DNA from 4 places in the Kitasatospora sp. SC0581 genome. Region 3 is predicted to be linked to each of the others. Evidence: riboswitches for the same ligand, from Rfam matches in the RefSeq annotation. Region 3 holds a riboswitch; each other region holds the start of a gene.
What was found. A riboswitch is a leader RNA that binds a small molecule or an ion and turns the genes downstream of it on or off. The one in region 3 is predicted to bind cobalamin.
Positions count from the first base shown of each region.

Region 1: another riboswitch for cobalamin. It lies ahead of ACLWS4_RS16355 (FecCD family ABC transporter permease); the one in region 3 lies ahead of ACLWS4_RS34285 (prenyltransferase/squalene oxidase repeat-containing protein).
Region 2: another riboswitch for cobalamin. It lies ahead of ACLWS4_RS16500 (ribonucleoside-diphosphate reductase subunit alpha); the one in region 3 lies ahead of ACLWS4_RS34285 (prenyltransferase/squalene oxidase repeat-containing protein).
Region 4: another riboswitch for cobalamin. It lies ahead of ACLWS4_RS13805 (cobalamin biosynthesis protein); the one in region 3 lies ahead of ACLWS4_RS34285 (prenyltransferase/squalene oxidase repeat-containing protein).

Region 1 is NZ_JBLRWA010000008.1:234,776-242,232, reverse strand. It holds gene ACLWS4_RS16365 (ABC transporter substrate-binding protein) at 1-903, opposite strand, end outside; gene ACLWS4_RS16360 (ABC transporter ATP-binding protein) at 920-1,723, opposite strand; gene ACLWS4_RS16355 (FecCD family ABC transporter permease) at 1,720-2,799, opposite strand; cobalamin riboswitch at 2,922-3,047, opposite strand; gene sodN (superoxide dismutase, Ni) at 3,129-3,524, opposite strand; gene sodX (nickel-type superoxide dismutase maturation protease) at 3,801-4,163, shown strand; gene ACLWS4_RS16340 (CGNR zinc finger domain-containing protein) at 4,171-4,752, opposite strand; gene ACLWS4_RS16335 (amino acid ABC transporter ATP-binding protein) at 4,866-5,666, opposite strand; gene ACLWS4_RS16330 (amino acid ABC transporter permease) at 5,663-6,637, opposite strand; gene ACLWS4_RS16325 (ABC transporter substrate-binding protein) at 6,675-7,457, opposite strand, start outside.
Region 2 is NZ_JBLRWA010000008.1:272,275-279,731, reverse strand. It holds gene ACLWS4_RS16525 (NAD-dependent epimerase/dehydratase family protein) at 1-370, opposite strand, end outside; gene ACLWS4_RS16520 (transcriptional regulator) at 442-1,329, opposite strand; gene ACLWS4_RS16515 (hypothetical protein) at 1,407-1,898, opposite strand; gene ACLWS4_RS16510 (SRPBCC family protein) at 2,060-2,533, shown strand; gene ACLWS4_RS16505 (ribonucleotide-diphosphate reductase subunit beta) at 2,604-3,599, opposite strand; gene ACLWS4_RS16500 (ribonucleoside-diphosphate reductase subunit alpha) at 3,620-6,031, opposite strand; cobalamin riboswitch at 6,223-6,357, opposite strand; gene ACLWS4_RS16495 (glycosyltransferase family 39 protein) at 6,430-7,457, opposite strand, start outside.
Region 3 is NZ_JBLRWA010000039.1:30,846-38,302, forward strand. It holds gene ACLWS4_RS34280 (hypothetical protein) at 1-563, opposite strand, end outside; cobalamin riboswitch at 696-772, opposite strand; cobalamin riboswitch at 851-995, shown strand; gene ACLWS4_RS34285 (prenyltransferase/squalene oxidase repeat-containing protein) at 1,102-3,897, shown strand; gene ACLWS4_RS34290 (hypothetical protein) at 3,894-5,003, shown strand; gene ACLWS4_RS34295 (CbiQ family ECF transporter T component) at 5,008-6,246, shown strand; gene ACLWS4_RS34300 (ABC transporter ATP-binding protein) at 6,243-7,457, shown strand, end outside.
Region 4 is NZ_JBLRWA010000006.1:284,862-292,318, reverse strand. It holds gene ACLWS4_RS13815 (hypothetical protein) at 1-1,150, opposite strand, end outside; gene ACLWS4_RS13810 (alpha/beta hydrolase family protein) at 1,878-2,984, opposite strand; cobalamin riboswitch at 3,322-3,455, shown strand; gene ACLWS4_RS13805 (cobalamin biosynthesis protein) at 3,563-4,576, shown strand; gene ACLWS4_RS13800 (cobyric acid synthase) at 4,573-6,087, shown strand; gene ACLWS4_RS13795 (putative cobaltochelatase) at 6,188-7,457, shown strand, end outside.

The sequences.
Region 1 (7,457 bases), on a different contig from region 3:
GACGAAGATCCGGCCGTTCCTGACCGCGGCGACGTCGGCCAGCGGCGGGAAGGACATCAGGAACTTCCGCTTCTCCTCGGCCTTCGGCGTCGCGTAGTCGTTGATCACGATCACCTCGGGGTCGCGCTGCACCACGCTCTCCCAGCCGGCCGTGACCCAGCTGTCGGCGAGGTCGCCCATGATGTTGGTCCCGCCCGCCTTGGCGATGATCTCGTTGGCGGCGGCGAACTTCCCGGCGGTGTACGGCTTGTCCTGCCCGCTGTCGTACAGGAAGACGGACGGGTGGCGCTCGGCCGGCGGGACGGCGGCGATCCGCGCCTTGAAGTCCGCGATCAGCTGGTCGGAGCGGTCCTTGACGTCGAAGATCTCGCCGAGGTTGGCCAGGTCGGTGTAGAGCGCCTCCAGCGGGTCCATCACGCCGCGCTCGGTGCCCTTGCCGCTGCGGCAGGACTCGCTGAGCACGTACGAGTCGACGCCGAGCGCCTTGAAGGCCTGCGGGGTGACGCCGCTGCCCTCGTCGAAGCCGTAGTGCCAGCCAGCGAAGACCAGGTCGGCCATGGCGTCCAGCGCGATCTCCTTGGTGAGGATCTTCTTGGAGAGCCACGTGGTCTGCTGGTAGCCGTCCTTCCAGGCGACCTGGTCGATCTTCCCCTTGTCGTCGGGCATCACGTAGCCGGCCATCCGGTCGGCGAGGCCGAGCGAGAGCATCAGTTCGGTGATGTTGACGTCGTTGGTCACCACCCGGGCGGGCTTCTGCGCGAAGGTGAGCTTCTCCCCGCAGTTGTCCACCGTCACGGGGTAGTGGGCGGAGGCGGTGGCGGCCTCCTTCGGGGCGATCTCGGCGCCGCAGCCGACGAGTCCGAGGGCGAGCAGGGCGGTGGCGGCAACGGCCTTGGTGCGCACGGGAGTTCCTTGGGGGTCAGGGGAGGCGGTCGAAGAGCAGCTGGAGGGCGCCGGTCTCCGGGTGGCGCACCGGGGTGCCCCGGACGCCGAACACCTCGGCCAGCAGGGCGGGTCGGAGCACCTCGTCGGGCGGCCCGGAGGCGACGATCCGGCCGTCCCGCAGGACGTACAGCAGGTCGCAGTGGCCCGCCGCCAGGTTGAGGTCGTGCAGCGCGGTGAGCACCGTCGGACCGGCCTCGCGGGCGAGCGCCAGCACCTCCAACTGGTGCGCGATGTCGAGGTGGTTGGTGGGTTCGTCGAGCACCAGCAGGCGCGGCTCCTGGACCAGCGCGCGGGCGAACAGCACCCGCTGCTTCTCGCCCCCGGACAGGCTCAGGAAGCCCCGCTCGGCGAGGTGCCCGGCCCGGACCTTGCGCAGCGCCTCGGCGCAGCGCCGCTCGTCCCCGTCGACTTGGGCGCCGAAGCCGCGGCGGTGCGGCAGCCGGCCCATGGCGACCACCTCGGCGACGGTGAAGTCGAACTCGGCGGAGTGCTCCTGGGTCAGCGCGGCCACCCGGCGGGCGCTCTCGCGGGCGGTGAGGGCGTGCAGGTCGTCGCCGGCCAGCCGGACCACGCCGCCGGCCGGCTTCAGCACCCGGTAGACGCAGCGCAGCAGGGTCGACTTGCCGCTGCCGTTGGGGCCGATCAGGCCGACCACCTGCCCGGCGGCGGCCGCCAGGCTCACCTCGTGGACCAGCCGGGTGCCGGCCAGTTCCACCGAGACGCCGTCGACGGCGAGGTCCTGGGCGTGCACCGGGGTCGGGTCGGTCGTCGCGGTCACCGGGCACCTCCGAAGGCCTGGCCGCGGCGGCGCATCATCACCAGGAAGGCGGGCACGCCGAGCACCGCGGTGAACACCCCGACGGGCAGTTCGGCGGGCGCCAGCAGGGTGCGCGAGGCGATGTCCACCCAGACCAGCAGCAGCGCCCCGGCGAGCGGCGCGACCACCAGCACCCGGCGGTGCCCGGCGCCGACCAGCATCCGCGCCAGGTGCGGCATCAGCAGCCCGACGAAGCCGATCGCCCCGCTGACCGCGACCACGGTGCCGGTGACGGCGGCGGTCACCACGAACAGCTCGCGGCGCAGCCGGTCCGGGTCCACACCGAGCGAGGCGGAGGTCTCGTCGCCCATCGCGAGCGCGTCCAGCCGCCCGGCGGTGCAGGCCAGGTAGGCGAGCCCGGCCAGCACGGTGACGGCGGCGATCGGCACCTTGCCCCAGGTGGCGCCGCCGAGGCTGCCGAGCAGCCACATCATGACGTCCCGGGCGGCCTCGCCGCGGTCGGCGGCGAAGACCATCAGGGTGGTGGCGGCGGAGAAGCCGTAGGACAGCGCGGTGCCGGTGAGCACCAGCCGCAGCGGGGTGAGCCCGTACGCGGTGCGGGCCGCGACGTAGACCAGGGTCATGGCGGCCAGCGCGGAGCCGAAGGCGGAGGCGGAGATCGCCCACACCCCGAGCGAGGCGAAGGCGCCGAACAGCATCACGGCGTTGGCGCCGACGGCCGCGCCGGAGGAGATGCCGAGCACGAAGGGGTCCGCCAGCGCGTTGCGCACCAGGGCCTGGACGGCGACCCCGCAGGCGGCCAGCCCGGCGCCGACCACGGCGGCCAGCACGGTGCGCGGCAGCCGGATCTCCCAGACGATCGCGTACGCGGCCGCCTCGTCCGCGTCCAGCCGGCCGCCCGTCAGCCCGGCGCCCAGGAGCCGCAGCACCCGGGGCAGGCCGAGCCCGGAGGAGCCGAGGGCGACCCCGCAGACCAGGGAGAGCAGCAGGGCGGCGGCGAGTCCGGCGGCGAGCGGGACGACGGGTATTCGGCGAGTGGGCGGGCCGACTGCACGGTTGACGGGTGCGCGGTTCACGGGTGCGCCTTGCCTCGGGCCGGGAGCGCGCCGGGGCGGGCGCGGGCCGGGGGCGTGCCGGGGCGCCGTTCCCCTCGCAGTCCGCGGCGAGTTGTCGGGAGGTCGGCGGCCGAGGGCGATCGGGCTGGCGCGGCCGTACGGGCGGGTACGGGCCGTGCTCACCGTTGCGGGTCAGCGCCGGATTCGCACCGGACTTCCCCCTCGGACGCCCTGGCAGCATAACAGCCACTCAGGGCAGGCAACCCTTACCGGGCCGGGTCGGACGTGAACGCACGACCGCCCCCGTCCGGCGGTGCGGACGGGGGCGGTCGGGTGGCGACGCGTCAGGCTCAGGCCTGCTTGGTCTCCCAGAAGATCTTGTCGACCTGGGCGATCAGGTCGAGCAGGGCCTGGCCGGTGGCCGGGTCCGTGGACGCCTTGGCGGCCGAGGCGGCCTTCAGGGTGTCGTTGATCAGCTGGTGCAGCTGCGGGTACTTCTCGAAGTGCGGGGCCTTGAAGTAGTCGCTCCACAGCACCGAGATGTGGTGCTTGACGGCCTCGGCGCGCTGCTCCTTGATGATGACGGCGCGGGCGCGGAAGTGCGGGTCCTCGTTGGCCTGGTACTTCTCCTGGGTGGCCTTGACCGACTCGGCCTCCAGCTTGGCCTGCGCGGGGTCGTAGACGCCGCAGGGCAGGTCGCAGTGGGCGTGGACGGTGGCGCGCGGTGCAAACAGACGAGAGAACATGGGAGTCCTTCCTTAGATCGTCTTCCCGCGCCCGAGATTACCCTTCCGCCCTCCCGGTTTCGCGATCGGGCGGTGGGCCTAGGGCGAAAGACGGACCGGGAACCGGCGCAATCCGGACATCGGACGGACGGCGGTCCGTACGGCAGACTGGGGGCGCGAGCGGGGGCGGGAGGAGGAGTCGTGGCGCGGAGCACGCGAGCGGAGGGCGCCGGGGCGGGGGAGCGCGGCCCGGGCGGCGCGCTGCCGTTCGGGCTGGTCGACGTGGCGGGGCCGTCGATGGTCCCGACCCTGCGCGAGGGCGACCGGCTGCTGGTCCGCTACGGCGCGCCGATCCGGCCCGGCGCGGTGGTGGTCTTCCGGCACCCCTTCCAGCAGGACCTGCTGGTGGTGAAGCGGGCCGCCGAGCGCCGGGCCACGGGCTGGTGGCTGCTCTCCGACAACCGCCCGGTGGACAGCGACAGCCGCAGCTACGGCGCCGTCCCGGACGAGCTGGTGCTCGGCCGGGTGCTGCTGCGGCTGCGCCCGAGCCCGGTCTGGCTGGCGCCGGGGCGCCGGCTGGAGCGGCTGCTGCTCACCCCGCGGCTGGCCCGGGTGCCGGGCCTGGCCCGCCGGCTCGGCGCCTGGGTCGAGGAGGTCTAGCGGGCCGCTACGCCCGGGCCGCCGCCTCCGCCTCCAGGCGCTTGCGGGCCCGGTAGGCGGCCACGTTGGCGCGGGTCGCGCAGCGGTCCGAGCAGTAGCGGCGGGAGCGGTTGGTCGAGGTGTCCAGGTAGGCGTTGCGGCAGGGCGCGGCCTGGCAGATGCCGAGCCGGTCGGCGCCCAGCTCGGTGAGGTGGACGGCCAGGCCCATGCAGGCGACCGCGCTGAAGTGGGCGGTGGCGGTGGGGGAGTTGTCGGCCAGGTGCAGGTGCCAGCGCGGCCGCCCGGCGTCGTCCAGGTAGTCGTGCCCGGAGATCAGCGGGCTGACCGGGTACTCCATCAGCAGGCTGTTCAGCAGGTCGACGCCGCGGATCTCGTCCCCGCCGGCGGCGGCCTCGAAGACCCCGCGCAGCCGGGTCCGCACCGCCCGCAGCCGGGGCACGTCGGACTCGTCGGCGAGCGAGCGGGCCCGCGAGGAGTCGGAGAAGAGACCGCGCACCGCCTCCACGGAGGTCAGCGAGTCGGTGCCGCGCTCGGGCTCCTCGGTGTTCACCAGCCGGACGGCGAGATCGGCGTAGGCGGCGAGCTCCACAGGGGTCCTTCCAGGGGGGTCGGTAACGGGCTGACTGCCTCCAGCCTATTACCCGGGCGGGCAAAACGACGGCGCCCGGCAGGAGTGACCTGCCGGGCGCCGGGCGTACGGGCTCAGAGCACCTTGGAGAGGAAGGCCCTGGTGCGCTCGTGCTGCGGGTCGGTGAGCACCTCGCGGGGGTTGCCGGACTCGACCACCACCCCGCCGTCCATGAACACCAGCGCGTCGCCGACCTCGCGGGCGAAGCCCATCTCGTGGGTGACGACCACCATGGTCATGCCCTCCTCGGCGAGGCCGCGCATGACGTCGAGGACGTCGCCGACCAGCTCCGGGTCGAGCGCGGAGGTCGGCTCGTCGAAGAGCATCAGCTTGGGCTTCATGGCCAGCGCGCGGGCGATCGCCACGCGCTGCTGCTGGCCGCCGGAGAGCTGCGAGGGGTAGTTCTTCGCCTTGTCGGCGAGGCCGACCCGCTCCAGCAGGGCCATCCCGCGCTCGCGGGCGTCGGCCCGGCTCTCGCCCTTGACCTGGACCGGCGCCTCCATGACGTTCTCGACGGCGGTCATGTGCGGGAACAGGTTGAAGCGCTGGAAGACCATGCCGATGTCGCGCCGCTTGAGGGCGACCTCGCGGTCCCTGAGCTCGTGCAGCCGGTCGCCCTTCTGCCGGTAGCCGACCAGCTCGCCGTCCACCCAGAGGCGGCCGCCGTTGATCTTCTCCAGGTGGTTGATGCACCGCAGGAAGGTCGACTTGCCGGAGCCGGACGGGCCGATCAGGCAGAACACCTCGCCCTGCCTGACCTCCAGGTCGATGCCCTTGAGCACCTCGACCGGGCCGTACGACTTGTGCACGTTCTCGGCGCGGACCATCGGCTCGCCGGACGCGGCGCCGGCGGGGGACTTGGTCGGATCGGTCATACGTGACCACCTCCCTCGAGCCCCGGGACGACGTCGGCGGTCGTCCTGGGGGCGGGCTTCCCGGCGAACAGCCTCCGCAGCCGCTGCAGCGGGGTGGGCGGGAGGGTGCGGTTGGAACCTCGGGCGTAGTGGCGCTCGATGTAGTACTGGCCGATGGTCAGCACCGAGGTGAAGAACAGGTACCAGAGGCTGACCACGATCAGCAGCGGGATGTTCTGGTAGTTCCGGGAGTAGATGACCTGGCCGGCCCGGAAGATCTCCTCCAGGGAGATCACGGAGACCAGCGAGGTGGTCTTCAGCATCGAGATGGTCTCGTTGCCGGTCGGCGGGATGATCACCCGCATGGCCTGCGGCAGGACGATCCGGCGCATGGTCTGGAACCGGCTCATGCCGAGCGCGTGCGCGGCCTCGGTCTGGCCCTCGTCCACCGACTGGATGCCGCCGCGGACGATCTCCGCCATGTAGGCGGCCTCGTTGAGGCCGAGGCCCAGCAGCGCGGCGACGAAGGTCGGGATCAGCACGTTGGTCTGCTCGGACCAGAACTCCGGCCCCCACGGGACGCCGATCGACAGCTTGGCCCAGATCAGGCCGAGGAAGTTCCAGAACACCAGCTGCACCAGCACCGGGGTGCCGCGGAAGATCCAGATGTAGACCCACGCGACGCCGGCCAGCAGCGGGTTCGGGGACAGGCGCATCACCGCGAGGACGATGCCGCCGACCACACCCATGAGCATGGCGAGCACGGTCAGTTCCAGCGTCACCAGCAGGCCGTGCATGATGCTGTCGTGGAACAGGTACTGACCGACGATGTCCCACTTGAAAGCGGGGTTGGTGAAGAGGGCGCTCACCAGCATCGCCGCGAGTACGGCGATGACGACGGCGCCGGCCCAGCGTCCGGGGTGGCGGACGGGGACGGCCTTGATGGTCTCGGGCCGGCCCTGCTCCGCCGTCCCCTTGTCCAAAGAGTTCACGGTGTGGCCTCGGGGGAGAAGATGGAGCGGACGAGGGTCAGCTGACGGCGCCGTTGACGGTCGAGGTGGTGATGGCGCCGGACTCGACCCCCCACTTGGCGAGGATCTGCTTGTAGGTGCCGTCGTCGATCAGCGACTGGACGGCCCCCTGGACGGCCGGGGTGAGCTTGGAGCCCTTGGCCAGCGCGACGCCGTAGGGGGCCACGCCGTAGGTCTCGCCGACCTTCTCCAGCTGGCCGCCGGACTGCTTGATCGCGTAGTCGACGACCTGGGAGTCGGCCATCATCGCCTGGTCGCGCCCGGAGACCACGGCGTTGGTGACGTCCGTCTGGAGGTCGAACTTGTCGCCGCCGTTCTGGACGCCCGGCTTGCCGGCCTTGGCGCAGTCCGGGTCGCGGGTGTCCTTGATCTCGTCGGCCTGGGTGGTGCCGGTCTGGACGGCGACCTTCTTGCCGCAGAGGTCCTTCGGGTCGATCTTCTCCGGGTTGCCCTTCTTCACCGCGACGGCGCTGCCGGAGTTGAAGTAGGTGACCATGTCGACGATCTGCTCGCGCTCCTTGTTGTCCGTGAAGGACGACATGCCGAGCTGGAACTTGTTCGACTGGATGCCGGGGATGATCGCGGTGAAGCCGGAGTCCTGGACCTCGGCCTTCAGCCCGAGCTTGGCGGCGATGGCGTTGGCCAGGTCGACGTCCATGCCGATGACCTTGCCGCTGTCGTCCTTGAACTCGTCCGGCGCGTACGAGGCGTCGGCGCCGACCAGGAGCTTGCCGGCGGCCTTGACGTCGTCCGGGACGAGCCCGGCCAGCTTGGGGTCGGC
Region 2 (7,457 bases), on a different contig from region 3:
AGACGGACGCGGACGAGACGTAGACGACCCGGCGGACGGACGCCTTGAGGAGGGCCTCGGCGAAGATCAGGGTGCCGAGTGCGTTGATCTCGAAGTCGAGGCGCGGCTGCGTCACCGACAGCGTGCCGTTCGCGTTCGCGGCGACGTGGAAGACCAGGTCGGCGTCGTCCACGGCCTCGGCGACGGCGTCGACCTCGCGGATGTCCAGCAGGTGCAGGGTGGTCCCGGACGGCGCCGAGATGCTCGTCGCGGTGCGGGCGTTGTCGATGATCGCCACCTCTTTCCCGAGAAAGAGAAGGGCGCTGGTCAGGTGCCTTCCGACGAAACCCAATCCGCCCGACACCAATACCTTGTCGTATTCTTCGAGCATATTATCGATATATCAAGCCTCGAACATATTCGCGATCCGGGAATTCGGAATCGCGTCCGTCCGGGTGAAAATCAGGCGGACAGGTGTTGTCCCGGTTCGTGGTGCTCCGGCTCGTGGTGCTCCGGCTCCGCGTCGAAGGCGCGGAAGAGCGAGAGGTCGGGGGTGCGGCCGCGGATCGCGGTCCAGGCCTCGTCGAAGTCGCGCCGGACCCCGGCCGGCGGCCACGGGGCGGGCCGCAGCTCCGGGGGGAGGAGCGGGTCGAGCTCCAGGGCGTGGGTGAAGGCCTCGGCCAGGCGCAGCGCGGTGGCGACGAGTTCGACGGAGCCGCGGTCGGGGCCGAGGGGTTCCTCGGCCAGCGCCTCGGCGAGGGGCCGGTAGGCCTCGACCGTCCCGGCCGCGGGCCAGAGCTGCTCGGCGGTGGCGGCGGGGCCGGTGAAGCCCCGGCCGGTCAGGCGGGTGGCCTCCGCCGTGACCAGGTAGGCGTCGACGGTCGCCGCCGAGGCCTCGGCGGCGAGTTCGTCGAGCAGGTCGTGCGGGCTGACGTAGGCGCCGGGCGCGAGCGGGGCGGCGCCGAGCCGGGTCAGCGCGGTGCGCAGGGCGTCGCGTTCCGCCCGGTGCCGCTCGGGGACGGAGAAGGTGTAGAGGCGCCAGAGCCCGTCCCAGGGGGCGCGCCCGGCGTCCTGGGCGTAGGCGAGCGCGACGAACCGGACGTCCAGGTCCGAGCGGAGCCGGCCCGCGTCGGTCAGGACGAGCCGGCCCTTGCGGCCCCGCCCCTCCTGCCGCAGGACGCCCGCCGCCTCCAGCCGCCGTACGGCCAGCCGTACCGGCTGGTCCGCCAGGCCGGCCGCCGCGGCGACGTCGTAGACGTAGTCGAGCGGGGCGGTGCCCTGCGGGTCGAAGCAGGCCTCGACGACCGTGCGCGGCGCGGGTCGGTACGGCGCGGCGTTGTCTGCGGACACGGGAGACCTCGGTTCTCGATCACGGGGCCCGGGGCTGGGGCCGTCCGGTCAATGTGCCACATCCGGCACGCGGGGCCTCAGGCGCCTTCCCAGGGGTAGCCGTGGCGGCGGAAGGCCGAGGCGATGGCCGCCTTCCTGCCCTCGACGTCGTCGTCGAAGAGGACCCGGCCGACCGGTGACTCGATCCGCACCTTGCCGCCGTGGCGGAAGACGCCGCCGACCTGGTCCCGGGCGATCACCCGGCTGTCGTCGCCCTCGACGACGGTGATGCTCTCGTCCGAGATGCGCAGCGTGGCGGCGTGGTAGGTGACGAACATCCCGACCACGAGCCCGACGGCGGCGAGCGCCACCGGTCGGCCGATCACCATGGCCGGGGAGGTGAACGAGCCCAGGAAGCGCACGGTGTCCGCGTAGGGGATCGGGTGCCGGGCGGCGAACTGGAGGAGCCACGGGACGGCGAAGCCGAGGCCGGCGCCGACCGCGCCGCAGAAGGCCCAGATGACCACCTTGGTGTCGAGGGGCATCCGGAGCTCGGTCACGGCGGACTGGGCGCCGGTATCTTTCGTCATATGTACGACCGTAGCAGATTCGATAGTTTCAGGGCATGGTCGGAGGCGCTCCGGGACGGGGCGGCGGCCCCGGTGTCACGTTTCCGACGGCTCCCCGGTCCATCTGTCGGGCGCGGTGGCCGCAGTCCGCGCCGCCGCCGACCGAGAGAGGGGACATGACCATGGAGACCTTGACCGTCCGACGCGTCATCGCCGCACCGATCGAGGACGTGTTCGACTGGTGCGCCACCACCACCAACTACACCCGCTCCCCGCTCATCCTCCGGGCCCGCCTGGCCCGGCCGGGCGCCGGTGCGCCGTACGGCGTGGGGGCGGTGCGGGTGCACACCTGGGCGATCGGCTGGTTCCGCGAGCGGGTCACCGCGTACAACCGGCCGTACGGCTTCGACTACACCGTCGAGCGCAGCCTGCCGCCGTCCCGGCACGAACTCGGCCGGATGACCTTCATCGAGGTCCCCGGCGGGACGGAGGTCGCGTGGACGACCACCTTCCAGGTCCGACTGCCCTTCGGCGCGGCCCTGACCCGGGCCCTGGCCAAGCCCCTCATCGCCCACACCTTCGGCCGCATCCTCGCCGCCGCCGACGCCGACCTCACCGCCGGCCGCCGACGGGCCGGGAACGGCGACGCCGGGTGACGGCGCGCAACGACAGAGGTGCCCCGCACGGCCGAGCCGTGCGGGGCACCTCTGGTGTTGCGTGTGCTTCCTAGAAGTCGTCGTCGAAGGCGACGGAGCCCTCGACGGCGACCTGGTACGCCGAGACGCGGCGCTCGAAGAAGTTGGTCAGCTCCTGGACGTTCTGGAGCTCCATGAAGCCGAACGGGTTCGTCGACCCGTAGCGGATCGGCAGGCCCAGGCGGGCCAGGCGCTGGTCCGCCACGGCCTGCAGGTACTCGCGCATCGAGGCGGTGTTCATGCCGGGCAGGCCGTCACCGCACAGGTCCTGGGCGAACTGGAGCTCGGCCTCGACGGCCTCCTCCAGCATCTCCGTGACCTGCTTGGCCATCTCGTCGTCGAAGAGGTCGGGCTCCTCCTCGCGGACGGTGTCGACCACCGACATCGCGAAGTCCATGTGCATGGACTCGTCGCGGAACACCCAGTTGGTGCCCGTGGCCAGGCCGTGCAGCAGGCCGCGCGAACGGAACCAGTACACGTAGGCGAAGGCGCCGTAGAAGAACAGGCCCTCCACGCAAGCCGCGAAGCAGATCAGGTTCAGGAGGAACGCGCGGCGGTCCTCCTTGGTCTGCAGCGAGTCGATGTGGTCGACCGCGTTCATGTACTTGAAGCAGAACTGCGCCTTCTGGCGGATGGAGGGGATGTTCTCCACCGCGGCGAAGGCCGCGTTGCGGTCCTCCGGGTCGGGCAGGTAGGTGTCCAGCAGCGTCAGGTAGAACTGGACGTGCACGGCCTCTTCGAACAGCTGCCGCGAGAGGTACAGGCGCGCCTCGGGCGAGTTGATGTGCTTGTAGAGGCTCAGCACCACGTTGTTGGAGACGATCGAGTCGCCCGTCGCGAAGAACGCGACCAGCCGGCCGATGAGGTGGCGCTCGCCCTCGCTGAGCTTCGCCAGGTCGGCGACGTCGGAGTGCAGGTCCACCTCCTCGACGGTCCAGGTGTTCTTGATCGCGTCCCGGTACCGGTCGTAGAACGACGGGTAGCGCATCGGGCGCAGGGTCAGCTCGAAGCCGGGGTCGAGCAGCATCTTGCGGTCTTCGGGGGTGGTCACTGGCAGGCCTCGCAGGACTCGGGGTTCTCCAGGGAGCAGGCGATGGCGGCTTCCTGCTCCGGGGTGAGGGAGGGGGTGTTCACGGGCACCGGCGCCGGCGCGGCGGCACGGGCGGTGCCGGACGCGGCCTGGGCGATGCGGGTGGCCGGGCGCGAACGCAGGTAGTAGGTGGTCTTCAGACCGACCTTCCACGCGTAGGCGTACATCGAGCTGAGCTTGCCGATGGTCGGCGCCGCCATGAACAGGTTCAGGGACTGGCTCTGGTCCAGGTACGGCATGCGGGCCGCGGCCAGGTCGATCAGCGCGCGCTGCGGCAGCTCCCAGGCCGTCCGGTACAGCGAACGGACCCCGGCGGGCAGCCAGTTCAGGTCCTGGACGGAGCCGTTGGCGTCGCGCAGGGCGTCGCGGGTCTGCTGGTCCCAGACGCCGAGCTCCTTGAGCTCGCGCACCAGGTACGGGTTGACCTGGAGGAACTCGCCGGACAGCGTCTCGCGCTTGAACAGGTTGGACACCTGCGGCTCGATGCACTCGTACACGCCGGCGATGGACGCGATGGTCGCGGTCGGCGCGATGGCCAGCAGCAGCGAGTTGCGCAGGCCGGTCTCGGCGATCCGGGCGCGCAGCGCCGTCCAGCGGTCGGCCCACTGCGGGGCGGCCGTCGGGAAGTGGTCGATGTGCAGCTCGCCGCGGGCGGCACGGGTCTCGCCGTACGCCTCGTGGCGGCCGAGCTGCTCGGCCAGGTCGGCGGAGCGCTCGTACGCGGTGAGCATGATGCGCTCGGCGATCAGCGTGGACAGGCGGGCGGCCTCGGCGGAGTCGAAGTCGATCCGCAGCTTGAAGAAGACGTCCTGGAGGCCCATCACGCCGAGGCCGACCGGCCGCCAGCGGGAGTTGGAGGTGCCGGCCTCGGTGGTCGGGTAGAAGTTGATGTCCACCACGCGGTCGAGGAACGTCACGGCCGTGCGGACGGTGGCGTCGAGGCGCTCCCAGTCCATGGCGCCGAGCAGGTCGTCGACGGTGGCACCGGGGGCCACGTGGGCGCCGAGGTTGACCGAGCCGAGGTTGCAGACGGCGGTCTCGGAGTCGTCCGTGACCTCCAGGATCTCCGTGCACAGGTTGGAGGAGTGCACGGTGCGGCCCGGCAGGGCGGTCTGGTTGGCGGCGCGGTTGGAGGCGTCCTTGAAGGTCATCCAGCCGTTGCCGGTCTGCGCCAGGGTGCGCATCATGCGGGCGTACAGGGTCTGCGCCGGGATGGTGCGGACGGCCTTGCCGGCCAGCTCGGCCTTGCGGTAGGCCTCGTCGAAGTCGGCGCCCCACAGGTCGACCAGCTCCGGCACGTCGGCCGGGGAGAACAGCGACCAGTCCTGGTTGGCGTTGACCCGGCGCATGAACTCGTCCGGGATCCAGTGCGCCAGGTTGAGGTTGTGGGTGCGGCGGGCCTCTTCGCCGGTGTTGTCGCGGAGCTCCAGGAACTCCTCGATGTCGGCGTGCCAGGTCTCCAGGTAGACGCAGGCCGCGCCCTTGCGGCGGCCGCCCTGGTTGACGGCGGCGACCGAGGAGTCGAGGGTGCGCAGGAACGGCACGATGCCGTTGGACTTGCCGTTGGTGCCGCGGATCAGGCTGCCGCGCGAGCGGATGCGCGAGTAGGACAGGCCGATGCCGCCGGCGTGCTTGGACAGGCGGGCGATCTGCGCGTAGCGGTTGTAGATCGAGTCCAGGTTGTCCAGCGGCGAGTCGAGCAGGTAGCAGCTCGACATCTGCGGGTGCCGGGTGCCGGAGTTGAACAGCGTCGGCGAGGAGGTCAGGTACTCCAGGCGGCTCATCAGGCCGTACAGCTCGGCCACCTCGCGCACCGACTGCTCGGAGTCGCCGACCGCCAGGCCGCAGGCGACGCGGAGCAGGAAGTGCTGCGGGGTCTCGATCACCTTGCGGGTGATCGGGTGGCGCAGCAGGTAGCGGGACTGCACGGTGCGCAGGCCGAAGTACTCGAAGCGGTCGTCGCCGGCGGTGTCGATCAGCGCGTCCAGGGCGGCGGCGTGCTTGGCGACGAAGTCCGCGGTGGTGTCGCCGATCAGGCCCTCGGTGTGGCCGACGGCGATCGAGGCGGAGAAGGACACCGAGCCCTGGCTGTTCGCCTCGTCGACGATCTCCAGCGCGAGCAGGCGGGCGGCCAGCTTCGAGTACTGGGGGTCCTCGGCGATCATCGACGCGGCGGCGTCCACGGCCAGCCCGCGCAGCTCGGCGAAGTCCGAGCCGGCGTGGCGGCCGCGCAGCGCGGCGGCGGCGACATGGCCGGGGTCGACCTCGGTGAGGTCGGTGCTGCGGTCGGTGAGCAGCCGCAGCAGCGCGCCCCCGGGGTCGGAGACCGTCGGGTCGGTGAAGGCGGTACCGGAGCCCTGGGCGGGCAGGGTGGCTGAGGCAGCGGTGGTCAAGGCGCTCTCTCCTGGCGGCGATCGGCGGCGGTGCTCGGGGGGCCACCGGGCCGATCTGGGCAGGGGAGCACGGCGCGAACGCAAAAAGCGTCGCGCGAGGTGACTCCCCGGCCCGCCCGCGAGGCCCGGAGGGGTACTGCTGGTGCCGGCGCGGCCTCTGCGGGAGGGCCGTGGCGCACGCCGTCGGCAGGTACTCGGACTCGCGGGGTGCGGCTGCTGGAGCCGCCCGCTCACCGCTGCGGGGCAGTCCCGGATTCGCACCGGGTTCCCCTGCATCGACAGCAGAAGCGAGCATACATGTTGTGCCGCCGGACTGCGGCGGCACCATATGTTGTGCCTGTCGTGTCGCGGATGTGCGTGGGCCGGGCGGCCGGTCAGTGCTTCAGATAGACCTTGTACGTGCTCGAATCGCCGGTCGGCGAGGTGAATTGGGCGACCAGCCGGTAGTGTCCGGCGGCGCCCAGGGCCTCGCTCAGGGCCCGGTCGGTGGCCCTCGGCGCGGTGCTGTCGAGGACGACCATGGTGAACCAGCCGTCCCGGATCGCGGCGACGCTGCCGTCGTCGCCGTGGTGCTCGACCCCGGCCCCGTCGCGGTAGTCGGTGCCGGCGCGCGCGGAGACCCACTGCTCGGGCTTGGAGACGCCGCCGAGGTAGTACTCGGCGAGTCCGTCGACCTCGGTGAGGTAGCGGCCCTGGGGCTCCGTGTGGACCCGCAGGACGGCCAGCAGGCGGCCGGAGTCGGGCCCGTTCTGGTAGCGCAGTGCGGACTGTTCCAGGCCGAGGGCGAGCAGGGCGACCCAGACCAGGATGCCGAGCTGGGGGTGGCGGAAGTGGGCGCCGACCAGCCGGGTCAGGCCGACCCCGGCGAGCGGGGCGGCCAGCAGCATGCCGTAGCCGAGGTGGCGGAACAGCGCGCCGGAGGTGCCGGTCCACAGGTGGGCGGCGGGGACCAGCAGGGCGGTGGCGGTCAGGACGGCCCCGAGCAGGGCGCGCCGGCCCCGGGTGGTGGGGAGGGGCTCCTTCTCCGGCGCGTCGTGCTCGGGCATCTGTTCGCGGCGCGCGTAGGCGATGGTGCCGGCCACCGCGAGGACGGTGAACAGGCCGGCCCACTGGAGCGTGCCGAGCAGGACCGAGCCGGCCGAGCCGGGGGCGTTGCCGCGCGAGGGCGACCACCCGGCGACCTTGCCGAGGGTGCCGTACGGGAGCAGCAGGACGAGGGTGCCGAGGGCCGTCAGCAGTGAGCGCAGGGCGGCCGGGCCCACCCGGTGGTACGGCCGGGCGCAGGCGAAGGCGAGGGCCACCAGGGCGGGGACGGCGAAGGCCGCGGAGTAGGCCGTGGCGCAGGCCAGCGCCGTGGGCGGGGCGGCGAGCAGGGCCAGGGCCGGATGGCGGCCGGCGGTGA
Region 3 (7,457 bases):
AGCGGCTGCGGGGCGCGCTGGGCGCCGGCCTGGGTCCTGGCGCCGGCGAGGGCGAGCAGGCCGAAGACGGTGCCGTTGAAGTTGGCGGACGGGCCGTAGTAGCCGGGTTCGGCGGTCTGCCAGTAGGCGGTGAGGTCGGCGAGGAGGTTGCGGCCGGGGCCGACGCGGGCGGGGTCGATGCCGGCCGCGTAAGCGTTGAGGACGGCGCGCTCGTAGTCCGTGGCCACGGGCGAGGTGCCGGGCCAGCCGGGGGCGGCGAGCTGGTTGCGGTAGACGAGGCGGGCGTTCCTGCTGCTGTCCCCGCCGGGGGTCACGTCGGCGGCGGCCGTTCCGGCGGCGGCGAGCGCGCTGAACGCCCACTCGTTGGAGAGTCCGCCGCCGGTGACGTAGCTGCCGTCGGCGGCCTGGAGGGACTTCAGGTACGTGACGCCGGTGCTCTTGGAGGTGGCTATCTGGGCCGGGGTGGCCGTCGCGTGGGCGGGGACGGCGGAGAGCAGCAGGGCGCCGGCCGTCAGGGCGACGGTGGTCGCCGAGGCGGCGCGGGACGAGGTGCGGAGGGGCACGGGACAGGCTCCTTGGGGTGGCGGGCGCCGACCCTGCCCCGGGACTCCCGCGTCCGCTCGGGGCGCGCGACTGCCGGAGCGGTCGCCGCCCGGATCGCGTGGGCCGGCATTCGCCGTGGTGCATGGCCGGGCGGGCATTCGGGCTCGGGACGGCACGGTCACCGCCCCACACCGCTGCGCGTCAGCCCCGGGTTCGCACCGGGTTCCCCCGCTCGGCCACCGCGGACGCTACCGCACAGGTCCATCGCCCGACGAGGTGATGTGATCGACCTGACGCCCCGTTGACTCTCCGTCGGTCAGCGTGGTCTGATGAACCGATTTTTTGCCCTCGGCATTCAGGGGAAGCCGGTCCAACTCCGGCGCTGACCCGCAACCGTGGACCCACCTGAGGGTGGGTGAGCCGGAATGCCTGGACCGGGGGTCTGTTCACAGAGCACTTGCGTCGTCGCGGACTACGACGCGGTTTCGACGGCCCCGTGCCCGCGGGCGACCGTCGGCTGCGCCGTCGCCTCGCGTGTCGACCGACCAGGGAGTCGTCGTGAGGGTCAGCAGCAATCGCACACGTCACAGGAACCGGGACCTCGCCTCGCTGGTGGTCGCCGGCACCGTCGCCGTCGCCGCCTGCGGCACGGTCCTGCTCGGGTACCCGGGTACCGCCTCGGCCGACCCGATCGAGCAGTGCACGGCGACGACGGGCGCGATCGTCGCCGTCGACTTCACCCACTGGGGCGGCGGCGTCGTCCGGGGCTGCGACGCCCACCCCACGACGGGCATGAACCTGCTGCACAACGCCGGCTTCACCACGACCGGCACCGAGCACGACGGACCGGCCTTCATCTGCCGGCTCGGGACCGGGACCTTCAACGGCGGCGCCCAGTACCCGACACCGGCCGAGGAGCCGTGCGTCAACACCCCGCAGGCCACCGCGTACTGGTCGTACTGGATCGCCGAACCCGGCCAACAGGCCTGGTCCTACAGCCGGTTCGGGGCCGGCACGCAGAAGCCCAAGCCCGGCGAGGTCGAGGCCTGGGTCTACGGCGGTACGGACATCGGCGGCACCAGCGGGGCGCCGAACTTCACCCCGGACTCCGTCCGCGCCAGGAACGGCGGCCCCTCGCCCTCCGCCTCCCCGTCGGCGACGGCGAGCCCGAGTACGACCCCGAGCCCCACCGGATCCCCCTCCGCCACGGGCGACCCGGCGGCCGCCGCGGCCTGGCTGGCCGGCCAACTCGTCGGCGGCGACCACATGGAGAACTGGGCCGCCCCGGGGCCCGACTACCCCCGGACCGCCCTCACCGCCATCGCGCTCGCGGCGGCGGGGACGCAGGACCCGGCGCTGCGCAAGGTGGTCGCCTTCCTCGACGCCCACACCGACGCGTTCCTGCACCCCGACGGGCCGGCCGGCGCGCCGGACACCAGGGCCGCCGCCCTGCTGGCCCTCGTCGCCGAGAGCACCGGCCGCGACCCGCGCGCCTTCGGCGGGCGGGACCCGGTCGCCGCGCTCACCGACCACGTCTGCACGGGGGCGGGGGAGAACGGCAGGTGCACCGCCGCCGGGGACTTCCTCGGCGCGTCCTCGCCCTGGGTCCAGTCCCTCGGCGTCATCGCCCTCCAGCGCGCCGGCGTCACACCGCCCGCCCCGGCCCTCGCGCGGTTCGCGGCCTTCCAGTGCGCCGACGGCGGCATGGCCGGTTCGATGATCGTCGCGGGTGACCACTGCGAGTCCGACCCGTCCGCCACCGCGATCGCCGCCCTCGCCCTGCGGACGGCCCCCGGCTACGAAGCGGCCGCCAGGAAGGCCGCCGACCAGCTCGCGGCGAGCCAGCAGCCCGACGGCTCCCTCCTCCCGTACCCCGGCGCCCCCGGCGACACCACCAGCACCGCGATCGCCGCCCAGGTCTTCCGGGCCACCGGCCAGGACGCCCGCCGGGCCGCCGCCACCGCCTGGCTCGCCGCCCGCCAGGGCAAGGACGGCGGCTTCGGCCCCGACGAGTCGACCACCGACCCGGACGCCGTCGCCACCGAGCAGGCCCTCCTGGCCCTCACCGGCACCGATCTCACCACCGTCCGGCACAACCCGGACGGCCCCACCACCACGCCGACCCCGCCCGCGGGGAGGAAGCCCGACGCGGCCAGGGGGAGCGCCTACCTCACCGACCCGTCCCGCCTGATCGACGGCCACTACTACGAGGGCTTCCCGGCCTTCGCCGACTTCGGCCTGACCATCGACGGGGCCTACGCCCTCGCCGCGACCGGCACCGACGACGCCGCGCTGCGCCGGATCGTCGACTTCCTCGACCAGCAGGGCAAGGACGCGAGCGAGCGCACCGTCAACGACTGGACCGCGATCGGCACCGAGTACGCCGGCGGCGGGTCCATCGGCAAGGAGGCGCTGCTCGCCGAGGCCGTCGGCCGCAACCCGCGGGACTTCGGCGGCCACGACCTGATCGCCGCCCTCGCCGCGCTGGTGTGCGCCAAGGCCGACGCGACCACCGGCTGCGCCGCCCCGGGCAACTACGCCTACGCCACCTCCGTCTTCTCCCAGGCGCTCGCCGTCATGGCCCAGCTTCGGGCCGGGGAGTCCACCGGCGCCGCCCCCGCGATCGCCTACCTGAAGGGCCTCCAGCACCCGGACGGCTCCTGGCCGAGCCTGATCCCCGCCACCGGCGACTCCGACGTGGACAGCACGGCGATGGCCGTCATGGCCCTCGCCCTCGTCCCCGGGGACGAGGCCGCCCGGGCGGTCGACCAGGGGCTCGGCTGGCTCGCCGCGCGGCAGCTGCCCGACGGCGGCTTCCCCGGCGCGTCCGGCGACTCCACCAACTCGGCCGCGCTGGCCGTCCAGGGCATGACGCTGCGCCAGGCCGCCTACGGTGGACAGATCGCCAAGGCGCTCGACTTCCTCGCCGGGCAGCAGAACGGCGACGGCGGGTTCAACGTCGCGGCCGCCGGGCAGCGGGGGTCGGACGTCCGCGCGTCCACGCAGGTGCTGGGCGGTGCCACCGGCATTTCCTTCGGGACGCTGTCCCGCGACCTCGCGGGCACGCCGACGCCTACTCCCACCGGGACTCCGACAGGTACCCCGACGGGGACGTCCTCCCCGACGGGTTCGCCCACCACGACCGGGCCGGCCCCGGCCACCGACGCCCCGTCGTCCGGCGGTGCCGCCGAGGCCGGGGGCGTACCGGTGCGGACCGGTTCAGGCGGCCTGGCCAGTACCGGAAGCCAGGCACTGGCACTGACGGCGGGAGCCGGCGCGCTGACCGCGCTCGGCGCCGGGGCCGTCCTCGTCGCCCGTCGCCGCACCGCGGCCGCCCCGGGGCGTCACCGGTGAGCCGGGGGCTCGGCACGCGCTTCGCCCGGCTGTCCGGGGCGGCGTCGCTGACCTTCGCGCTCGCCTTCGGCGGCGTCGCCGCGGGCACCGCCCCGGCCGCCGCGACCCCGTTGCCGATCGAGCAGTGCACCACCACCTCCGGTGCCGTACTCGCCGTGGACTTCGGGAAGTGGGGCGGCCCGCTGCTGCGCTCCTGCGGCACCACGCCCACCACCGGGTTCACCCTGCTCAACCAGGGCGGCTGGAAGACCACCGGCACCGGGCACGACGGGCCGGCCTTCATCTGCCGGATCGGCTACAGCGGCTTCCAGGGCGGAAAGCAGTACCCGACGCCGGAGCAGGAGAAGTGCGTCCTGACGCCCCCGGCCACCGCGTACTGGTCGTACTGGCACGCCGATCCGGGCCAGAACGAGTGGTCCTACAGCCAGCTCGGCGCGATGCTCTACCAGCCGAAGCCCGGCAGCGTCGACCTGTGGATCTTCGGCGGCACCAACGTCGAGGGCACCGAAGGGCGTCCGACGATCTCGCCGGACAGCGTCCGGGCCCACAACTCCAGCCCGGGCGGGCAGCCGGCCGACCCCGGCCAGGGCACGACGGGCGGCTCCGGCGGAGCGGCGGGCGGTTCCGGCGGGACGGGCGGATCCGGTACGACGGGCGGCAGCGGCTCCGGTGCGACCGGCGGCTCCGGGTCAACCGGCGGCACTGGCTCAACCGGCGGCCGGGCCCCGGCCCCCGCCACACCCCAGCCCGGCGGAGCCCGTCCGCCCGCGTCCGCCGCGACCCCGGGGACGGACCCCGCCGCCACCCCCGGGGACGGCAGCACCCCGTCGGGCGTGCCCGACCCCACGCCGGTGCCGGCCGAGCCGTCCACCGCCCCGCCGACCGACGCCCCGAGCGACCAGTCGACACCGCAGACGGCCGCGGCCGAGGCCGGGCCCACGTCCGCGGCAGCCGTGCCCGGCGGGGTGGTGGACGCCAACCCGGTGGCCGACGCCCCGCACGACTCCGGGTCGATGGTCCCCGCCGTGCTCGGCTCGGTCCTCGTCGTGGCGCTGGGCGTGGCCACGGTGGTGGCCGCCCGGCGCCGCCGCCGACGGGCCGAGTGATCCGGTGGGCACGCTCGACACACGCGAGTCCGGCTCCCCGCAGCGCGCCCCCGGGCGGGCCGCGGGGGGCCGGCGCGTTCCGCGCAACCTCCACCCGCTGGCCTGGTGGGCCTGGGCGCTGGCCCTGGCGACGGCGGCCAGCCGCACCACCAACCCGCTGCTGCTCCTGCTCGTCCTCGCCGTGCTCGGCTTCGTGGTCACCGCCCGCCGCAGCGAGGCGCCGTGGGCGCGCGGGTTCGCCTACTACCTGTGGCTGGCCCTGACGGTGGTGGCGATCCGGGTGGTCTTCCGGTGCGTCTTCGCCACCGGTGTCACCCCGCACGACCACCTGCTCTTCTCCCTGCCGCACATCCCCACCCCCGCCTGGTACGCGGGCATCGAGATCGGCGGCCCGGTCTCGCTGGAGGCCACGCTCTCGGCGGCCTTCGACGGGCTGCGGCTGGCCTGTCTGATCTGCTGCATCGGCGCCGCGAACACCCTGGCGAACCCCAAGCGGGCGCTGCGGGTGCTGCCCGGGGCCCTGTACGAGCTGGGCGTCGCCGTGACGGTGTCGCTCAGCGTCGCGCCCCAGCTGGTGCAGAGCGTCCAACGGGTCGCCCGGGCACGGCGGTTGCGTGCCGGGCGGCGCAAGGGCGTCCGTGCCCTGCGCAGCATCGTGGTGCCGGTCCTGGAGGACGCGCTGGAGCGTTCGCTCAGCCTCGCGGCCGCGATGGACTCGCGCGGCTACGGGCGTTCCGGCACCGCCTCGCGCCGCTCCCGCCGGCTGACCGGCGCGCTGATGCTGCTCGGCATGTGCGGCCTGTGCGCCGGGGTGTACGGGCTGCTGGACGGGACGGCCCCGGCCGCGCTCGGCCTGCCCGCCTTCCTCGCGGGCGCCGTGCTCTGCGTGGCGGGCCTGCTGCTCGGCGGGCGGCGGGTGCGGCGCACCACCTACCGGCCGGACCGCTGGCGGGCCGCCGAGTGGGGCGTGGCCGGCTGCGGGGTGACCGCCGCCGTGCTGCTGTTCGCCACCGTCGGTTACGACGCCACCGACCTCAACCCCTCGCTGTACCCGCTGACTTGGCCGACTCTGCCGCTCGTCCCGGTGCTCGCCCTGCTGCTGGCGGGGGCGGCCGGGATCGTCTCGCCGCCGCCCGGCCGGACGCCCGGACCCGCCGCCGGGCCGGGGCCGCGCCCGGCCGCACGTCCCGATGCCGCTCCCACCGACCGCACCGACCGCACGACCTCCGAGGTGAGCACGTGATCCGATTCGACCGGGTCGGCGTGGTGTACGACGGCGAGAGCACGCCCGTCCTGCGCGACGTCGACCTGCACATCCCGGAGGGCGAGCTCTGCCTGGTGGTCGGCCGCACCGGTGTCGGCAAGTCGACCCTGCTCGGCGCCGTCAACGGCCTGGTGCCGCACTTCACCGGCGGCACCCTGCGCGGCCGGGTCACCGTGGACGGCCGCGACACCGCCCACCACCCGCCGCGCGAACTCGCCGACGTGGTCGGCGTGGTCGGGCAGGACCCGCTGGCCGGCTTCACCACCGACACGGTGGAGGAGGAACTGGCGTACGTCATGGAGCAGTTGGCGATCCCGCCGGAGACCATGCGCAAGCGCGTCGAGGAGACCCTGGACCTGCTCGGCCTGGCCGACCTGCGCCACCGGGCCCTGTACGAGCTCTCCGGCGGCCAGCAGCAGCGCGTCGCCATCGGCTCGGTGCTCACCGCGCACCCGCGCGTCCTGGTGCTGGACGAGCCGACCTCCGCGCTCGACCCGACCGCCGCCGAGGAGGTGCTGGCCGCGATCACCCGGCTGGTCCACGACCTCGGCGTGACCGTCCTGCTGGCCGAGCACCGCCTGGAGCGGGTCGTCCAGTACGCCGACCGGGTCGCCTACCTGCCCGGCGACGGGACGGTCGTGCACGGCCCCCCGGCCGAGGTCTTCCGGGACACCGCGATCGCGCCGCCCGTCGTCGACCTCGGCCGGCTGGCCGGCTGGCGGCCGCTGCCGCTGTCCGTCCGGGACGCCCGCCGGGCCGCCGCGCCGCTGCGGGAGCGGCTCACGGACCTGCCGGTTCCCCCGCCGCGCCGGGCAGCGGTGGCGGGGGAGCCGGTGCTGGAGGCGACGGGGGTCGTCGTCCGGTACGGGCCGGTGGCCGCCGTCCGGGACGTCCGGCTGGAGCTGCGGGCGGGCGAGGTCACGGCGCTGATGGGCCGCAACGGCTCCGGCAAGTCCTCGCTCCTGTGGGCCCTCCAGGGCTCCGGGCCCCGCCAGGGCGGCAGCGTGAAGGTCACCGGCGCCGGGGGCGGCCCGGCCGCGGACCCCAAGCGGCTGCCCGCGGCCCGGGCCCGGCAGCTGGTCGGGCTCGTCCCGCAGACCCCCACCGACCTGCTGTACCTGGAGACGGTCGCCCAGGAACTCGCCCAGAGCGACCTCGAAGCCGACGGCGCCGGCGGGCCGACCGCACGG
Region 4 (7,457 bases), on a different contig from region 3:
CCACCAGCAGCTCGGTCTCGCCGTGGTCGAGCACCGCGGCCGCGGTGTCCACCCAGAGCCAGGCCGCGTCCTCCGCGCCCAGCACGTCCGCCGGGGCGACGCCCTCGTCCGCGCGCTCCGCCAGCCACAGCAGCGCGTACGGGCGCAGCACCGGCTCGTCCACCGCCGCGCGCACCGCCTGCTCGGCCGGTCCGCCGGCCACCCGCAGCGCCTCGAAGGCCAGCCCGCGCACCAGCGCGTCGTCGCCCTGGGCGGCGTCCAGCAGCTCGCCCACCGCCCGGTCGGCCGGCCGGGCCGCGACCCAGGCCCGGAACTCGGCGCGGGCCGGGCCCGGCGAGTAGTCCGCGCAGGCGTTCAGCAGCTCGAAGGCGCTCTGCTCGATGTGCCCGGCCGCGGTCTGCGCGACCGTGCAGATCTCCTCCAGCTTCGCCCGCACCGCCCAGTGGCCGAGCGGCGACAGCTCCGCGGCGTCGTTCCTGCGCACCAGGGCGCCGACGGCCGCCAGGCCGTCCAGCATCCAGTCCAGGACGGCGGCCACGTCCGAGGGCGCGGCCGGGGTGTCGATCTGCGGCGCGCGGCAGGTGCCGCGGACGGCGGAGACGGCCGAGGCCGCGTGCGGCACCGGCGACAGGCCGGGTCCGCCGAGGCCGGTGCCGACCCGGCGCTCGTCCAGGCCGCGGCGCAGCAGCTCCAGCAGCTCGCTCTCGGCGACCGGGCCGTCCACCAGGTGCAGGAAGGAGAGCAGCTGCGGGGCCTGGTCCACGGCCTGCCCGGCCAGGACGGCGAAGACGCCGCGCAGCGCCGCGGGCGGCACCGGGGCGAGCAGGGTCCAGGCATCGAACAGCGCCGACCAGCCGCGCACCACGGCCTCGTCGTCGTGCTCCCAGGCGTGCAGGCGCCAGCCGGGGCCGGCTCCGCCGTCCCGGGCCTCCACCAGGCCCACCAGCAGCGCCTGCCCCCACGCCTTGGCGGCGGCACCGACCGTCATGGCCAGGGCCCGGCCCGCCGCGCGGGCGTCGTCCGGGAGCAGCTCGCCGCGCTTGTCGACCTCGGCCAGCTCACCGGCCCAGCGGGCGACCCGGACGGCGTCCACCAGCATCCGGCGGGCCAGCGGCGCCAGCTCGGAGGGTGCCGGAAAGCCCTCCGGCACGGGAACCCTGCCCCGCCCGGGAGCCGGAGCGGGCCCTCGTCGCCGGGGTACTGCGTTACGGGGGACTCCCGCCCCGCCCGGCCTGCCACCGGCGGGCCGTTGGGCCGTTCCGGGGAGACGGGTCACCGTCGCACCGGTACCGATCGTCGGCGGGAGCGGGGCATCACGGTCGCGCGGGTTCCGAGACGTCACGTCGAGCAGTCTTCCCCTTGTACCGGCCTTCTGTCACATCCGGTTGTCCGTACGACCGGGCGACCGCCGGTGGCACCTCCGCAAGATCGGGCAACAACGGCAAACCGCCTGGCCGGAAACGTGTGACCTGCCCATGCCACAGGGGGCGGGCCGGTTGCCGGGAATGCTCGGGCGGTCACCGTGCGTACGGGTGGGGGGTAAGGGGCCGGGCCAAATATTGCTCCTGACAGCCGAGGGGCCCGTACGGGGGCGTTTCGGCCCGGCGACGCCCGGCGGGACTGTCCAGCCCGAATCCGGACGGATGGCGGGCGCGGTGATCGGGATCGAGCCGCACCGGAAGTCGGCCGGGCCGACTTTTCACGCGGGCCCGGAGGAATGGGAGGAACGTTCATTCTCGGACGGGGGGAATCGCACCGGGAAAAGCGGCGGGGACCAGCCGAAAACGCCCTCGCGCACAGGGGGGGTGGTTGAGGGGCCAGGGCCGGTCTTCGGACTCGCCTCTGCGGGGCGAACGACGGGAGTCCGAAGACAGGCCCTAGAGCAGCGGGGTGAGCCAGCGGCGGAGGAGTTCGGTGTAGCGGTCGGGGGCGGTGTTCCAGAGGGTGGCGTGGTCGGCGCCGGGGAAGGGCTGGAGGCTCACCACGTCGCGGCGGGCGGCGGCCAGCTTCTCGGCGGCGCCGAAGGGCGCGATCCTGTCCTCGGGGCTGTGCAGGAGGAGGGTCGGCACCCGCAGGTCGGTGCCGTCGGCGATGCGGCCGAAGTCGGCGAGGTCGACCCCGGTGCGGCCCTCGGCGGCGAGGGCGCCGAGCTCGGCGGCGACGCCCTGGAAGCCGGCCCGGGCGGCGTCCCGGCGGGCGGAGGCGGGCAGGTCGAGCACGGGCGAGTCGAGGATCAGGCCGCGGACGGCGTGCGACCAGGCGGAGCGGGCCACGGTCTGCAGCACGATGGTCGCGCCGACGGACCAGCCGTACAGGATCACCTTGCCCGCGCCGCTGTCGAGCGCCAGCCGTACCGCCGCCTCGATGTCGCGCCACTCGGTCTCGCCGAAGTGGCTGAGCCCGTCCGGGGAGGCGGGGGCGCCCCGGTCGCCGCGGTAGGTGACGGCGAGGGCGGGCAGGCCGAGCCGGTCGAGGACGGGGAGCACCGGGAGGGTCTGCCGGCGGTCGTCGCCGGGGCCGTGCACCAGGATCACCCAGGTGCCGCGCTTGCCGTCGAGCCGCCAGGCGGGGAGGGCGCCGAGCTCGCCGTCGGCGGTGGTGTCGGCGAAGGCCAGGCCGAGCGCCTCGGTGGGGTCGCCGAGGTGGACCCGCGGGGTGAAGCGGACCTCGGTGCCGGGGACGAGGGTGCCCCGGTCGGCGCGGACCAGTCGGCGGGTGACGCCCTGTTCGTCGGCGTGCAGCACCTCCTCGACGACCGCGTGCCCGCCGTCCGCCCACTCCACCGCCCAGCGGCCGGGGCGCAGGCTCGCGGGGCCGCGGGTGAAGGTGACCCGGCCGGCGGCGAGGGCGCGGACCTGGACCGGCCCGGACTCCTGGACGGCGGTCACCGGACGGACCATCCGCTCGGAGGCCCGGCGGCCGACCACCAGCACGGCGGCCCCCACCGCGGCGGCCGCCACGACGGCGGCGGTTCCCCAACGCATCTCGCTCCCCGCTCTGTTGTTCACGGACGTTGTTCACGGACGTTGTTCACGGACGTTCTTCACGGACCGGACGGTGTTCGAGCCCCAGTTCACCGGCGCTCCGCCCGACCGGCCACCGGGCTGGGCCGTCCGGGTCACCCGGCGGGCGCTCCCGGGGTGCTCAGGGCGGTGCTCAGGGCGGTACTCAGGGGGTGCCGGTGGCGGGGGTCGGGGCGGGGCCGCGCCGGGCGATCCGACCGGGCGTCAGCGGCGTCCCCGTGTGACCAACCCCTCCGTGACCTCGGTTGACTCCCGGTTCGGGCCCGTGATGGGATCCTGGGGCCAAACGGAGGCATGGAGAGGAAGCCGGTGGAAGTCCGGCGCGGTCCCGCCACTGTCACCGGGGAGCACGCTCGGAACATCGCCACGGCGGGCCGTCGACGGCCGCTGGAAGGCTCCGGGGGTGCGTTCGACCCGGAAGCCAGGAGACTCTCGCCGCCGTCACGTCGATCCAGGGCGCGGACCCTGAGTGAGGACACGCACGCGATGCAGGCTGCCCCGCCCGGCCGGACTCCGAGCTGCCCTCCGCCGTGCGGCCGATGACCCCGCGCGCGCCTTCCCCCGCTCCGCGCCCGCTGACCCGAGCCTCGCGCCCGCTGGCCCGCGCCGCCGTGTTCGCGCTCGGCGCCGCCGCGGGCTACGCCGCCGACGCCCGCTTCGCCGACCCCCGCCGGGGCCACCCGGTGGCCTTCTTCGGCAGCGCCGCGACCCGGCTGGAGCGGCGGCTGTGGCGCGACGACCGCGCCGCCGGGGCCGGGTACACCGCGCTGTGCGTGGGCGCGGTCGCGGCGGGCGCGGTCGCCCTGGACCGTACGGTGGGCCGGCGCCCGCTGGGCCGGGCGGCGCTGGCGGCGGCCGCGACCTGGACGGTGCTCGGCGGCACCTCGCTGACCCGGGAGGCCCGCACCATCGGCCGCTCGCTGGCCGCCGGCGACCTCGCCGCCGCCCGGGAGCGGCTGCCGCACCTGTGCGGGCGGGACCCGAGCGCGCTGGACGGGCAGCAGATCGCCCGGGCGGTGGTCGAGTCGGTGGCCGAGAACACCGCCGACGCCGTGGTGAACGCGCTGACCTGGGGCGCCCTGGCCGGCACCCCCGGCCTGCTGGCCTTCCGCGCCGTGAACACCCTGGACGCCATGGTCGGCCACCGCTCGCCCCGCTACGCCCGGTTCGGCTGGGCCTCGGCCCGGCTGGACGACGTGGCGGGCTGGCCGGGTGCCCGGCTGACGGCCCTGCTGACGGTGGCCGCCGCCCCCGAGCCCCGGACCGCCTGGCGGGTCTGGCGGCGCGACGGCTCCGCGCACCCGAGCCCGAACGCGGGCCAGGCCGAATCGGCGTTCGCCGGCGCGGTGGGCGTCCGACTGGGCGGCACGCTGCGGTACGGCGAGCGGGTGGAGCACCGGCCCGTCCTGGGCGCGGAGCTGCGGCCGGTGACGGTGGACGACATCGAGCGGGCCTGCGCGCTCTCCCGGCGGGTGGGCGCACTGGCGCTGGGTACGACGGTCGCGGGGCACGTCCTGCTGCGGGCACTGCTGAAGAAGAGGGGACGGGCATGAGCAACGCACTGCTGGTCGCGGGGACGACCTCGGACGCGGGCAAGAGCGTGGTGACGGCCGGGATCTGCCGGTGGCTCGCCCGCCAGGGCGTACGGGTCGCGCCGTTCAAGGCGCAGAACATGTCGCTCAACTCCTTCGTCACCGCCGACGGCGCCGAGATCGGCCGCGCCCAGGCGATGCAGGCGCAGGCCGCCCGGGTGGAGCCGGAGGCGGCGATGAACCCGGTGCTGCTCAAGCCGGGCGCGGACGGCCGCAGCCAGGTGGTGCTGCTCGGCCGGCCGGTGGCCGAGGTCGGCGCGCTGGACTACCGCGAGCGCAAGCCCGTCCTGCTGGAGCGCGCCCTGGAGTGCCTGGCCGACCTGCGCGGCCGCTACGACGTGGTGGTCTGCGAGGGCGCGGGATCGCCCGCCGAGATCAACCTGCGCGACCGCGACATCGCCAACATGGGCCTGGCCACGGCCGCCGCCCTGCCGGTGGTGGTGGTCGGGGACATCGACCGCGGCGGGGTCTTCGCGGCGATGTACGGGACGCTGGCGCTGCTGTCGGCGGAGGACCAGCGGCACGTGGCGGGCTGGTTCGTCAACAAGTTCCGCGGCGACGCGCGGCTGCTGGCGCCCGGGCTGGAGATGCTGCACGAGCTGACCGGCCGTCCGGTGCTGGGCACGCTGCCGATGCTGCCCGGGCTCTGGCTGGACGCCGAGGACTCGCTGGACCTGTCCACCGTGGCGGACCGGGCGGACGGGCCCGGGCCGCTCGGCGCGGACGTGCTGCGGGTGGCCGTGGTGCGCTTCCCCCGGCTGTCCAACTTCACCGACATGGACGCGCTCGCGCAGGAGCCGGGCGTGCTGGTCCGCTGGGCGACCAGGCCGGAGGAGCTGGCCGACGCCGACCTGGTGGTGCTGCCCGGCACCCGGGCCACCGTCGCGGACCTCGCCTGGCTGCGCGAGCGCGGCCTGGAGCCGGCCCTGAAGGCGCGGGTGGCAGCCGGACTGCCGGTCCTCGGGGTCTGCGGCGGCTACCAGATGCTGGCGCACTCGATCGTGGACGAGGTCGAGTCGAAGGCGGGCGCCGTCGACGGTCTCGGGCTGCTGCCGACGCGGGTGCGGTTCGGCGTCGAGAAGGTGCTGGCGCGGCCGGTCGGCGAGGCGTTCGGGCAGCGGGTCGAGGGCTACGAGATCCACCACGGGGTGGTGACCGTGGAGGGGGGCAGTCCCTTCCTGGACGGCTGCCGGGTCGGCCCGGTCTGGGGCACCACCTGGCACGGCGCGCTGGAGAACGACGGGTTCCGCCGCGAACTCCTGCGCGAGGTCGCCGAGTTGTCCGGCCGGGCGTTCGTCCCGGCGCCGGACACCTCCTTCGCCGCGGCGCGCGAGGCCCGGCTGGACCGGCTGGGCGACCTGATCGAGGAGCACGCGGACACCGACGCGCTGTGGAAGCTGATCGAGGGCGGGGTGCCGGCGGCCGGATCGCTGCCGTTCCTCCCGCCCGGGGCCCCTGGGAGTGACGCATGAGCCGGACACGGGCACAGGGCTGGGCAGGACCGCCGAACCGGGCGGGGCGGCAGGGCCGGGCACGATCACAGAGTCAGGCACGACAGGACTGGGGTACGGCATGAGTGACGTCCGCTATCCGTTCACCGCGATCGTCGGCATGGCCGACCTGCGGCTCGGACTGCTGCTGAACGCGGTCTCCCCGGCCGTGGGCGGCGTGCTGGTGCGCGGCGAGAAGGGCACCGCGAAGTCGACCATGGTGCGCGCGCTGGCCGGCCTGCTGCCGTCCATCGCCACCGTGGACGACTGCCGCTTCGCCTGCGACCCGGCCGCGCCCGACCCGCAGTGCCCGGACGGGCCGCACGACTCCCCGTCCTCCTCCGAACGGCCCTCCCAGCTGGTGGAGTTGCCGGTCGGCGTGGCCGAGGACCGGATCGTCGGCTCGCTCGACCTGGAGCGGGCGCTGGCCGAGGGCGTCAAGGCCTACGAGCCCGGACTGCTCGCCCGGGCGCACCGCGGCGTGCTCTACATCGACGAGGTGAACCTGCTCCAGGACCACGTGGTGGACCTGCTGCTGGACGCCGCCGCGATGGGCCGCTCGTACGTCGAGCGCGAGGGCGTGTCGGTGCGGCACGCGGCCCGGTTCCTGCTGGTCGGCACCATGAACCCGGAGGAGGGCGAGCTGCGGCCGCAGCTGCTCGACCGGTTCGGCCTGACCGTCGAGATCGCCGCCACCCGGGACCCGGCCGAGCGCGCCGAGGTGGTCCGCCGCCGGCTCGGGTACGACGCGGACCCGGCCGGCTTCGCCGCGCGGTTCGCCGAGGAGGAGCGGGCGCTCGCCGAACGCATCACCGCGGCACGGGAGTTGCTGCCCAAGGTCGAGCTGACCGATGTGGCGCTGCGTCAGATCACCGCCGTGTGCGCCGCGTTCGAGGTGGACGGCCTGCGGGCGGACATCGTGATGGCCCGCACCGCCGTCGCGCTGGCCGCCTGGGACGGGCGCACCGAGGTGCTGGAGGAGGACGTCCGCAAGGCCGCCCAGCTGGCCCTGCCGCACCGCCGCCGCCGCAACCCCTTCGACGCGCCCGGGCTGGACGAGGAGCAGCTGGACCGGACCCTGGAGGAGCACGCCCAGCAGGAGGAGCCGGAGCCCGAGGACGACGGGCCCGGCCCGGACGGCGACGGTGGCGGCAGCGACGACGGAGACGGGCCGGAGGGCGGCCCGGACGGGGGCGGCCCCGACGGCGGCGGCGCGCCCGAGCCGTCCGACGGCGGCCCCGAGGCGCCCGAGGCGCCCGAGGCGCCCTCCCCCGAGGACCCCGCCTCCGATGGCCCCGAGGCACCCGCACAGCCGCCCGTACCGGCCCAACACCCGGCCCCCGCGCGGGAGT